3 regions of the Pseudarthrobacter sp. LMD1-1-1.1 genome follow, and region 2 is predicted to be linked to each of the others. Evidence: riboswitches for the same ligand, from Rfam matches in the RefSeq annotation. Region 2 holds a riboswitch; each other region holds the start of a gene.
The links. Region 2 has a riboswitch for cyclic di-AMP ahead of MRBLMD1_RS21350 (C40 family peptidase). Riboswitches for the same ligand answer to the same signal wherever they lie in the genome.
Positions count from the first base shown of each region.

Region 1: it holds a riboswitch for cyclic di-AMP, as region 2 does, so the genes downstream of both, MRBLMD1_RS10185 (hypothetical protein) here and MRBLMD1_RS21350 (C40 family peptidase) in region 2, are expected to answer to the same signal.
Region 3: it holds a riboswitch for cyclic di-AMP, as region 2 does, so the genes downstream of both, MRBLMD1_RS06395 (glycoside hydrolase family 16 protein) here and MRBLMD1_RS21350 (C40 family peptidase) in region 2, are expected to answer to the same signal.

Region 1 is NZ_JBEGHP010000012.1:973,775-977,608, reverse strand. It holds gene MRBLMD1_RS10190 (ArnT family glycosyltransferase) at 1-1,494, shown strand, start outside; cyclic di-AMP (ydaO/yuaA leader) riboswitch at 1,729-1,890, shown strand; gene MRBLMD1_RS10185 (hypothetical protein) at 1,896-2,615, shown strand; gene MRBLMD1_RS10180 (glyoxalase superfamily protein) at 2,834-3,283, opposite strand; gene upp (uracil phosphoribosyltransferase) at 3,328-3,834, opposite strand, start outside.
Region 2 is NZ_JBEGHP010000027.1:63,862-67,695, reverse strand. It holds gene mobA (molybdenum cofactor guanylyltransferase) at 1-174, opposite strand, end outside; gene MRBLMD1_RS21360 (HNH endonuclease) at 251-751, opposite strand; gene MRBLMD1_RS21355 (NlpC/P60 family protein) at 1,017-1,781, opposite strand; gene MRBLMD1_RS21350 (C40 family peptidase) at 1,946-2,626, opposite strand; cyclic di-AMP (ydaO/yuaA leader) riboswitch at 2,697-2,876, opposite strand; gene MRBLMD1_RS21345 (M23 family metallopeptidase) at 3,005-3,826, opposite strand.
Region 3 is NZ_JBEGHP010000012.1:174,591-178,424, forward strand. It holds gene rplI (50S ribosomal protein L9) at 40-492, opposite strand; gene rpsR (30S ribosomal protein S18) at 510-749, opposite strand; gene MRBLMD1_RS06385 (single-stranded DNA-binding protein) at 875-1,450, opposite strand; gene rpsF (30S ribosomal protein S6) at 1,523-1,828, opposite strand; cyclic di-AMP (ydaO/yuaA leader) riboswitch at 2,216-2,367, shown strand; gene MRBLMD1_RS06395 (glycoside hydrolase family 16 protein) at 2,371-3,474, shown strand; gene MRBLMD1_RS06400 (glycosyltransferase) at 3,596-3,834, shown strand, end outside.

The DNA.
Region 1 (3,834 bases), on a different contig from region 2:
GACCGGTTGCGCTGGCTCCTGCTGGCCGGGGTGTTCCTGGGCTTTGGATTCCTGGCCAAGCAACTGCAGGTCCTGCTGGTGGTTCCCGGTTTTGCCGTGGCCTACGCGGTTGCGGGGCCGGGCAGGCTGGGCCGGCGCCTGCTGCGGCTGGCCGCGGCCGGGGCGGCGATGGTGGTTTCCGCGGGCTGGTGGCTCGTGGCCGTGCAGCTGACGCCGGCCGGCATGCGGCCCTACATCGGCGGTTCGCAGGACAACTCCATCCTGGAGCTGACCCTCGGCTACAACGGACTGGGCAGGCTGACGGGCGACGAAACGGGCAGCGTGGGCGGCGGCAACGGCTGGGGCGTTCCCGGCCTGTTCCGGATGTTCAACAACGAGTTCGGTGGCCAGATCGCCTGGCTGCTGCCCTCCGCCCTGATCCTTGCGGCCGGCCTGCTGTGGGTCGGCCGGCGGGCACCGCGGACGGATCCGGTGCGCGCGTCCGTGCTGGTCTGGGGCTCCTGGGTGCTGGTGACCGGCCTGGTGTTCAGCTTCATGGCGGGCATCATCCACCCCTACTACGCCGTGGCGCTGGCGCCGGGCATCGCCGGGCTGACCGGCCTGGGCGCAGTCCTGCTGTGGCAGCACAGGCAGCAGGCGGCCGCCGCAATCGTGCTCGCGGCCGCAGTGGCCGCGGCAGCCCTGACGGCGTTCTCCCTGCTCGGCACCACCTCGGCCTACGGCCCCTGGCTGCGCTGGGTGGTCCTTGCAGGCGGGCTGGCCGGGGCAGCAGGAGCGGGCTTCAGCAAGTTCCTGGGCATGCGTTCGGTGCAGCGGGCGACGGCGGCCCTGGCCATCACGGCGTCGCTCGCCGGACCGCTGGCCTACTCCATCTCCACGGCGTCCACAGCGCACAGCGGGGCAATCGTCAGTGCCGGCCCCACGGCCGGCTTCGGCGCTGGGCCGGGCGGTGCTCCCGCCGGCGTCCGGAACAGCCGGAACGGGTCCGGCCCGAACAGCACCGGCGGTTCAAGTATTGCGGGGCAAAGCAACACAAACCCGGGCAGTACGGCACAAGGCAATACGGGGCAGGGCTTCCGGCAGCCGAACGCCCAGGGCGGCACGGGCTTCGCGGGTGGCCGCGGGGGTGGCGTGGGTGGCCTCCTGGGTGCGCCCACGCCGTCGGCTGACCTGGTCGCCGCGCTCAAGAGCAGCGCCTCAAGCTACACCTGGGCCGCGGCCGTGGTGGGCTCCAACAACGCCGCGGGTTACCAACTGGCAACGGAACTGCCGGTCATGGCGGTGGGCGGCTTCAACGGCACCGACCCCTCCCCCACGTTGGCGCAGTTCCAGGACCTGGTAGCCCGGGGAGAGATCCATTACTTTATCGGTGGCGGAGCCATGCGCTCCACCACCGGTTCGGACGCTGCCACCCGGATCGCGGAGTGGGTGGCAGCCAATTTCACGTCGCAGATCGTTGGCGGCACTACGGTCTACGAACTGACCGGCCACTAGCGGAGGACGCCCCGGGGACCCGGCCGAATGATGCTCTGGCACGCGAGTGCCCGGGGTGAAGGGTGCCCGGGGCCCGGGCAGTCCATTACGGAGATACTCCCTCCGCAGTCACACAACCCGACGCGCTGCCAGCCGTGACTTCCGTTACCTAAATGTGACTTTCACTTAATCTTCCTGTACCGTCGATTGGGTGCGGTCCCCGTTCGGGCCGCATATCCCGGGTTGACGCCAAGCTCTGCCGCTTCCCCGGATTTCCGATTGAGCAACGGCAGAGGCGGGGGACCCACCGTCCCGGGCAATGAATGCCCTTGGGGTTAAGCCAGTACGTGATTTTTCCGTACGGCCGGATGCCCTCATCCGAACCCGACAGCTAACTCCGCAGGTGTGAGAGGCGATCAATCATGTCCAAAAACACGGCAGAAGCACGCCTGCATGCCAAGGCTAAACATAAGGCCACGCAGCAGGCAAAGAAAAAAACCCTCGGCCGCAGGGCCGGAATCCTCGCAGTATCCTGCGCGGTTCTGGTTGGGGTCGGCGCAGCCGGCCAGGCCACCAGCAGCATGGCCCCGGTGTCATCGACCCAGGCAACCCAGGCAGCGTCCGATGCCCAGATGAGCATCGAGAAGAGCGAGATCCGCTCCAACCCGGTGGAGAGCCCCGCTCCCGCCGCAATCGCAGTGGCGCCGCAGGCGGCGGAGCCCGCTCCCGCGGCCCCGGCACCCGCCGCCCCCGCGCCGGCCGCGCCAGCGCCTGCACCGGCACCTGCACCCGAGCCCGCCCCGGCTCCTGAGCCGGCACCCGCCGTCGCGGTCAACGACCCCGCCGGCGCCCAGGCTTACGCCGCCGGCCAGCTGGCAACTTTCGGCTGGGGACCGGACCAGATGCAGTGCCTGCAGACCCTGTGGACCAAGGAATCGGACTGGACCACCACGGCCACCAATCCCAGCAGTGGCGCGTACGGCATCGTCCAGTCCCTGCCCGCGGAGAAGATGGCCAGCTCCGGCGCGGACTACCTCACCAACTACCGCACCCAGATCAACTGGGGCTTGGATTACATCAAGAAGAGCTACCAGTCCCCCTGCGGCGCACTGAACTTCCATTTGGCGCACAACTGGTACTAGGCACCGCTCCCCTGCGGCTGCGCGTCGAAGGACCACCCTCCGCGGAGCCTGCCCTGCATTGACCGCGGCCGACGGCGCGTCCCGGCTCCCCGCCGTCGTACGCCTTGGGCAGGGGCACAGCAGGGAATTGCAGCATCACCACTGCCCGCATCCAAACGGATGCGGGCAGTGGTGTTTTAACCCCAGGCTGTCTTAACCCCGGGTTGAGCTGCAGTGGCCTATGGTGCGGACGTTAGGGTCGCGGTGGTTGGGGTTGCGGAGCCTGTGATTGCGGTGCTTTCGGTTGCGTCCGGCCCGGCGTTCCGCCACGGGATGTACTGGACGGACCACTTGTTGCCGTCCGGATCGGCGAAGTACACGAAGTGGCCCCACGGCAGCACTTCGATATCACTGACGTCCACTCCGTTGTTCTTCAGGTGGTCGCGTGCGGCCTGGATGTCGTCCACCACCAGCTGCAGGTTTGACCCCGTGCCCGGAGGTGCGTCCACCAGCCCCTCCCCCAAACAGATGGAGCAGGCGGATCCGGGCGGCGTCAGCTGCACAAAGCGGATGTCGTCCGAAGGCCGCTCGTCATAGTCGGCGTTGAAGCCCACCCTGTTGACGTAGAAATCCTTGGCGCGGTCGACGTCGGACACGGGGACAAAGACAAGTTCGAGTTTCCAGTCCATCCGCACAGGCTAGCGGCGGTGATCCTGCCGGAAAAGGGGGAAGGCTACCCTGCGATGCCGTACAGGCGGTCGCCTGCATCACCCAGGCCGGGAACGATGTAGGACTTCTCATTGAGCTTCTCGTCGATGGAGGCCAGGACGATGTGCACGTTTGCGTCGCCCAGTTCCTCCTCCAGCTTGGCCAGGCCCTCCGGGGCAGCCAGCAGGCAGATGCAGGTGACGTCGGACGCGCCCCGCTTGAAGAGGAACTTGATGGCCTCGCGCAGAGTGCCGCCGGTGGCCAGCATGGGGTCCAGGACGAATACCTGGCGGCCGGTCAGGTCCTCCGGCAGGCGCTCCGCGTAGGTGATGATGTCCAGCGTCTCCTCGTCCCGGGCCATGCCCAGGAAGCCAACCTCGGCGGTGGGGACCAGCTTGGTCATGCCCTCCAGCATGCCCAGGCCTGCGCGCAGGATGGGGACTACCAGCGGGGTGGGCTTGGTGAACGCCGTGCCAATGGTGGTGCTGACGGGGGTTTCGATGGTGACGGGCTCCGTGCGGACCTCCCGCGT
Region 2 (3,834 bases):
GGATCCCGCATCACCGACCACCACGGTGCGGCGGGCGCCGGCTGCCGCGGCCACGGCACGCTCGAGGAGGGTCTGGCCCTGGAAGACCAAGGACTGCTTGGGTACCCCGCCCAGCCGGGACGACCGTCCCCCGGCCAGGATCAGGGCATCGAAAACCAACATGCTCTCTTGCACTCCCCCAGCCTAGCGATCAGCGGCGCTGCCGGGCAGCGCGAGGCGTCAGGCGGCGCTGCCGGGCAGCGCGAGGGCGTCAGGCGGCGCGCTCCGGGAGCAGGAACGGATCCCACGCCGGCGTCGGCTTCTCCAGTTCCTTGATCTGCCAGATCGTTCCGTGCGGCGGCTCGGGCACGAACCGAAGGGTCCAGCCCATTTCCGCGGGAGTGTGGTCGCCCTTGACGTTGTTGCACCGCAGGCAGGCGGCCACAAGGTTCTCCCATGTATCGGCACCGCCCCGGGACTTCGGGTGAACGTGGTCGATTGTGTGCGCCGCCTTGCCGCAGTAGGCACATTTATGTCCGTCGCGCCGGAGCACACCCCTGCGGCTGACTGCCGTCGAGTGGTTGTACCGGGGCCGGATGTAGCGGTTGAGGAGGATCACGGACGGGCGGCCCAGGACGTCAGTGGGCCCTACCACCGGGTCATCCCCTTCGGCCACCACGCTTGCCTTGCCCGTGAGCACAAGCACCAGCGCCCGGCGGAAAGTGATAACCGCCAGCGGTTCATATCCAGCATTCAGAACGAGAGTGCGCATGCACTTACCTCTTCACGGCCGCACCCGTCAGGGGCACGAGGGCCGGCTGCCCTCGGCATGTCCGGGCTATGGATCGACATCACAAGAGTAAACAAAGAATTGCAGAATCAGGTAATCGCCGCCCAGGAGCCCAACCGGGCGCGAAGACGGGCAAGGCAAGGGCTCCACTGGAGAAGCCCATTAAGACGCAAGGGACCCCCGCCTGGTGGCGGGGGTCCCTTGCCCAATTCGCGGCCGGCGCTGGATCAGGCAGCCACTGGAATGATTAGTTGACGCGGATGAAGACGGGGCCGGAACCCACGTTCGCGCTGAAGACCACGGTCTGGTTTCCGTTGTAGCCACCGTGGACGGCCATGCCGTTGCCGGCGTACACAGCGATGTGGGCCATGCCCGAGCCGCCGTTGGCGTAGTAGATAAGGTCGCCCGGCTGCGCTTCGGCTGCACTAACGGTGCGGCCCAGGGACAGGTAACCGGCCGGCCAGTCGTGGAAGTGGATGCCCACGGCGGCCAGGGAGTTGGTCACCAGCATGGTGCAGTCCTGCATGACACCGAGCTGTGCGTAGGCTGCGGACAGGATGGCAGCACCCTTGCCGCTGGCCGAAGCCTGGGCTGCAGGGGCGGCCGGAGCGGCAGCCGTCGCAACCTTGGCGGTGACCTTGGGAGCAGCCGGCTGGGCGGCAGGTGCAGCTTCCTGTACCTGAACCTCGGGCTCAGGCTCGGCGACGGGAGCCGGCGTGGTGGTAACGGCAGGCTTCTCGTAGCTGATGGCAATGGTGGAAGCCGCGGAGATCGGGGCGTCGACGACGGATTCAACTTCCATCTGGGATGCGGGAGCGGAATCGCGCTTGACGTTGGTGTCGGCGGCGTTGGCTGCAATGCCGCTGGTCAGGACCAGGCCGGAAGCAGCAGCGATGACAGCAGCCTGGCGGCCCATGCCACCGGCATTGTCGCTGACAGCTTTGGCAATGACAGCGATCGAGTTGGTTTTGGTGACCTCGGCGCGGTGCCGTGCGGTAGCACGAGTCGTCATCAGTTCTCTCTTTCGTTTTTCCTTCGAACCGCGTGTAGGCAGGCAAAGGGAAGCTGGATGCGCCGGCATCTTGGGGGTACGCCGGCGCATCCCGAACGGGGATGTGGTTTCTAGCGAAAAAGCTTTGGGCAAAGAAATAGCCCTTGGAGCGTGAAGCCCAAGAACTACTTGTTGAGGTGGTAGTACGACGAGGTACCGGTGGCTGCAGGCGAGTGGAGCAGCGTGCCCTGGGAAGGGTTGAGTGCGCTGACCATCATGCCGTTGCCGACGTAGATGCCCACGTGCGCGCCACCGTTCTGGACCACAAGGTCGCCCGGCTGCGGGGTGGAGGTGGGGGTCATGATGTTCCACGCGTTGGTGCGGGGGATGCTGATGCCGGCCTGGGCGTAGACCCACTGGACGAACCCGGAGCAGTCCCAGCCGGTGACGGGGCTGGTGCCGCCCCAGACGTAGGAGTGGCCAATGCCGGTGTAGGCGATTGCTGCAATACCGGAGGTTGCGGCGGAGACAGTCTCGGCAGCCTTGGCGGCAGGGGCAGCGTCCTGGCCTGCAGTGGCAGCGGCGTCGCGCACGGCCGGTGCGGTGGACTGGGGACGCACCGCTTCCACCTTTGGAGCTGCGGTGGTCTTGACGGCGGGACGCTCGAAGGAAACCGTAGCCGTGGGGGCGGCGGTGACGGCGAGGGCCGTTTGGGCCGAACCGGACTCGGTGGATGCGGAGACACCGGCGGTGGTGTCAGCTGCGGTGGCGGGCAGGCCCATGCTCAGGATAAGGCCCGATGCGGCTGCCACAACGGCAGCCTGGCGGCCTACGGTCCCGGCATTTGCACTGACGGCCTTGGACACGGCGTCCAGGGGGTTGGTGCGAACCGTTTGCGCACGGTGGCGCGCAGAATGATGGCGTGAAGACACGAAGGTAGCCTCTCCCAATGCCTGCGAGGTGAGCTGTCGGATTCGGATGGGAGTCACCCGGCCACTCTGCTTCCTGGGAAGCTCATGACTTAACCCCAAGGCCTTCAGGAAATGAAGGCCAAAATTGGTTCCCCCGCCCCTGCCAGACGATGAAATGCGAACGGACCTTGAGCGGTGGCAGAGTTAGGCAATCCACTCAAGAGCGTCAACTTCGGAAAAGTTGACGCGAGTTAGACGGTACAGCAGTTTTGTTTCAATGTCACATTCAGGTCACGGCAGGTCACTGCGATCTGAGAGTGCACACTCATTCGGTTACAGCCAGCCCATGGGATCGACCACTTCGCCGTTGACCTGGACCTCAAAGTGCAGGTGGCAGCCGGTGGAGGCGCCCGTGGTGCCGCTGAGCGCCACGACCTCGCCGCGGGAGACGGTCTGTCCGACCTTGACGTTGAACGACGACAGGTGGTTGTAGGTGGTCTCCAGCCCATTGCCGTGATCGATGACCACCCGGTTCCCACCGCCGTACTGGTGCCAGCCTGCGAAGGTCACGGTGCCGGTTGCGGCCGCCAGGACGGACGTTCCGCACTGCGCCACGAAGTCCTGGCCGCGGTGGAAGTCTCCGGAGCCGCCGGTGATGGGGCTCACCCGGTAGCCAAAGGGCGACGCGGTGGTGAGGGATGCCAGCGGTGCGGCCAGGGTGCCGGCCGAGGCTGCCCGGGTGACGGAGCCGGCGGACTGGGCGCTCAGGAGCTGCTTCAGCTTCCCGTCGGGGTCGGCCTGGGTCACCACTGCCGAGCGGCTGAAGTCGATCTGGGCGCCGATATCAGCGGAAATCTGGGGCTGCGGACTGACGGCGGAAGCTGCCAGTGGCGCGTTGCCGGCGGCATCGGTGGCCATGACGGGGCTGGTGGCGGGCACCGTGACCGTCAGCACCAGACCGGTGGCGGCCAGGGCGATTCCGGCTTTCTGGCCGATGCCGCTGGCGGCGGCAAACTCCGTCACCTGCCGGAACGGACCCCGGCGGCGGCGCGCGTCACGATGCAGATCGCGGGGGCGCTCCGCTGCGACATCTTCGACAACCCGCGGTGCCGAAGGGGGGCCTGCCGCGCGGCGGCGGCCCCGGGAGGTCTGCATGGTCAAGA
Region 3 (3,834 bases), on a different contig from region 2:
GGAGTCCGGCGACGGGGGTCGTGACGTGGAGTGGGGAAATTACTTTCCTGCCACCACGTCCAGTTCGATCACAGCGGCAACGTCAGCGTGGAGGCGGACGTTGGCCTGGTAGGAACCGACCGACTTGATGTGTGCGGGCAGTTCAACCTTGCGCTTGTCGATCTTGCCAAGGCCAGCGGCCTCAACAGCGTCGGCGACGTCGCCCTGCTTGACGGTGCCGAACAGGCGGCCGGACTCGCCGGCCTTGACGACCAGCTTGACCGGCTTGGCGGACAGTGCAGCGGCCTGCTTCTGAGCATCTTCCAGGGAAGCGTGCTCGCGGGCGGCGCGGGCAGCCTTGATGGACTCAACCTGCTTCTCGCCACCCTTCGACCAGGTCAGGGCGAAGTTGCGGGGCAGCAGGTAGTTACGTGCGTAACCGTCCTTGACCTCGACAACATCGCCGGCAGCACCGAGACCGGTGACTTCGTGGGTCAGAATGAGCTTTGCCATGTTAGTTAATCCCTTCCTTAGCCGCGGCCAGCGCCGGAGTAAGGCAGCAGAGCAACTTCGCGGGCGTTCTTGATTGCCTGGGCGATCTTGCGCTGTTCCTGCACCGTGACGCCAGTGACGCGACGGGCGCGGATCTTTCCGCGGTCGGAGATGAACTTGCGCAGCAATGCTACGTCCTTGTAGTCGATGACAGTGATGTCAGCGGCCTTCAAGGGGTTGGACTTTGGTTTGGGCTTACGGAGTTCAGCCTTAGCCATCGTGGAGCTCCTATTCTAGGGAGCCCGTGGATATTGATCCACGGGATGGTGGTGGTCCGACGGCGGCAGTGCCTTGGGTGCGTGGCGCACCCGGGCAGTCCCGGCGCCGGGCCGTTATTTGGGTTTTAGAAGGGAGGTTCGGAATCGGGGCCGTTGCCCCAGCCGCCTGCGTTGGAGACACCGGGCGTAGCCCAGGGATCGTCCTGTGCAGCCTGCTGGTTGCCGCCGCCCCAGCCTCCACCGGAGTTGCCGCCCTGGTTTCCACCAGAGTTGCCTCCTCCGAAGCCACCGCCGCTGTTGCCGCCGCCGAAGCCGCCGCCACCCTGTCCGCCGGAGCGCTGGGTGCGGTTGACCTTGGCATTGGCGTAGCGCAGGCTGGGGCCGATTTCGTCGACCTCAAGCTCGATAACGGTGCGCTTTTCGCCTTCTTTTGTTTCGTAGGAACGGCTCTTCAGGCGGCCGGTCACGATGACGCGCATGCCCTTGGTCAGGGATTCGGCGACGTTCTCGGCTGCTTCACGCCATACGGCAGCGCGGAGGAACAGGGTTTCCCCGTCCTTCCACTCGTTGGACTGGCGATCAAAGGTGCGGGGGGTGGAAGCGATGGTGAAGTTCGCTACTGCCGAACCTGACGGTGTGAACCGCAATTCCGGGTCATTGGTGAGGTTACCGATGACCGTAATGGTGGTCTCGCCTGCCATCTACTGCCTCCTTGTTCGATCCTGGGTGAAGAGTGCGTTTCCTGCGGGGTAAAGAATGAAGACGGTGCTGAATTACTCAGCAACAACCTTCTGCTCTTCGGGGCGGGTGATCTTGGTGCGCATGATGGTCTCGTTAAGAGACAGCTGGCGGTCAAGTTCCTTGGCGGTCTCCGGCTTGGCGGTGAAGTTCACCACGGCGTAGATACCTTCGGACTTCTTCTTGATGTCGTAAGCCAGACGGCGACGGCCCCAGATGTCAACCTTTTCGATGGTTCCACCATCGTTGGTGATGACGTTCAGGAACTTCTGAAGCGACGGCTCAACGGTACGCTCTTCGACCTCGGGGTCGATGATTACCATCAATTCGTAAGGACGCATATGTGAACCCACCTCCTTTGGGCTAAGCGGTTACGGCATTTCCGTAACAGGAGGTTCATTTGCGATTCCATGCAATGCCTTGCCGCCGGAACGGAGGCAGGACGCAGCACAGACTTCAATATCTTAGTGCATTTGGACCCGATAGGCGATTCGCGCTTGACCCAAGGCTAGCCCCGGTGGAGGTGGGCAGCAGCCGCAGGTTCAGCCATGTGGAAAACCCTGCCGTCACTGGCGCCCATACCAATGCACTTTGCCGACAGGGGAGCGCCACGCCAACGCAGTGAGGTCCGTTACCTAATTGTGATTCGCAGACCCTTTTCGTGTACGGTCGTCCGGGGGCCGCCCCCAGCCGGCTCCAGTCCCGGATGCCGCCCAACTCTGCCGCGTCCGTGATTATCACCAGATTCCAGGCAGAGGCGGGGGACCCAAGCGTCCCGGGCACGGCAACGCGCCTGCCCTTGGGGTGAAGCCGCAGCACGCGGCCGAATGCCCTCATTCGAACCCGACAGCTAACTCCGCAGGCGACGAGAGGTAGCATCCCCATGCCCGCACCCCGCAAAGGCAGCGCCAAACGAGCGCACCGTTATCAAAATGAGACAGATCACGCCCGGACATCCCCGGCCTTCAAGTCCGGTGCTCCGGCCCGGGCGCGCCGCCGCTGGCCCCTTGCCGCCGGTCTTGCCGCAGCACTCCTCGGAGCAGGTTCCCTTGGCCTGGGCCTGACCCACGGTGACGGAACCGCTGACGTGGCGCGGGTGGCGAGTGCAGAGGATGCCGGCAGCGCCGCACCCACCCAAACTCCGGACATTCCGGTCCCCGCTCCAACGCCAGTCCCGGCAGTCGAGGCCGCTCCTGCCGCCCCTCCTTCGCCGGCAGAGGCACCGGCACCTGCCCCCGCAGCAGTACCGGCACCCGCTGCCCCTGCCCCTCCCTCCGAAGCACCCATCGCTGTGGCGCCGGCGGCGGCACAGCTGGCCAGCACCGGGACGCCTGCGCCCGCCGGGGTCCCGGGGAACTGGACCATGACCTTCGCCGACGAGTTCAACGGGGCCGGACTGGACACCGCGAAGTGGTCCAGCTGCTGGTTCTCCCCCGGTTGCGGAACGATGAACAAGGTCTCCACCAGCCCGGCGAACGTCTCCGTGGCCAACGGGAACCTGGCCCTGGGGCTCAGCTCATCCACCTCCGGCGGACTGGTATCCACTAACCCGAAGGGCGGGGCGGGGACCGGCTTCCAGTTCACCACCGGCTACGTCGAGGCCAGGATCAAGTTCCCGGGCAACGCCAACGGCCTCTACAACTGGCCTGCCTTCTGGACCACCGGACAGTCGTGGCCGGCCACCGGCGAGAATGACATCGCCGAGGTCCTGCAGGCCAAAATGACCGTGAACTACCACTCCGGTTCCGGCTCCCACAACCAGGGCGGCGTGGGCGGCAACTGGGCCAACGAGTACCACACCTTTGGCCTGCACCGGATGGCAAATTCGTCGGACGTGTACTTCGACGGCGTCAAGGTCAAGTCCTACCCCACCGACGACGGAAATGCCCCGCAGTACATCGTGCTGAATGTCGGCGCCTCCTCCACGAACCCGGCCTACGGCGCGCCGTCCCAGATGATGGTGGACTACGTGCGCGCCTGGCAGTAGCAGCCCACGCACCCAGGTGAAAGGGCGACGGCGGGACCTCCCGCCGTCGCCCTTTTTTGGCTTCCCTCAAGGTTGCCTAAAGCAACCCTCCGGGGACGATGTGATCCAGTACACTCTTGCAATGAAGCTCCTGTACGTGACGGAAAGCGTGCCCAACCGGGATCCGGAACTGGGGGATGGAAGCTCGATGATCCCGTACGAAGTGATCCTGCACCTCCCCCCTGGCGTTGCCGTCACGCTGCTGACTTTCTCGGGTCCTGTTCCGGTTCCGGCAGAGATCAGGAACCGCTGCGATACCGTGTACGAACTGGCCCCGCGCGAAGAACTTTCGGCCTTTGCCCGCTCCATGGGCGGCCTCAC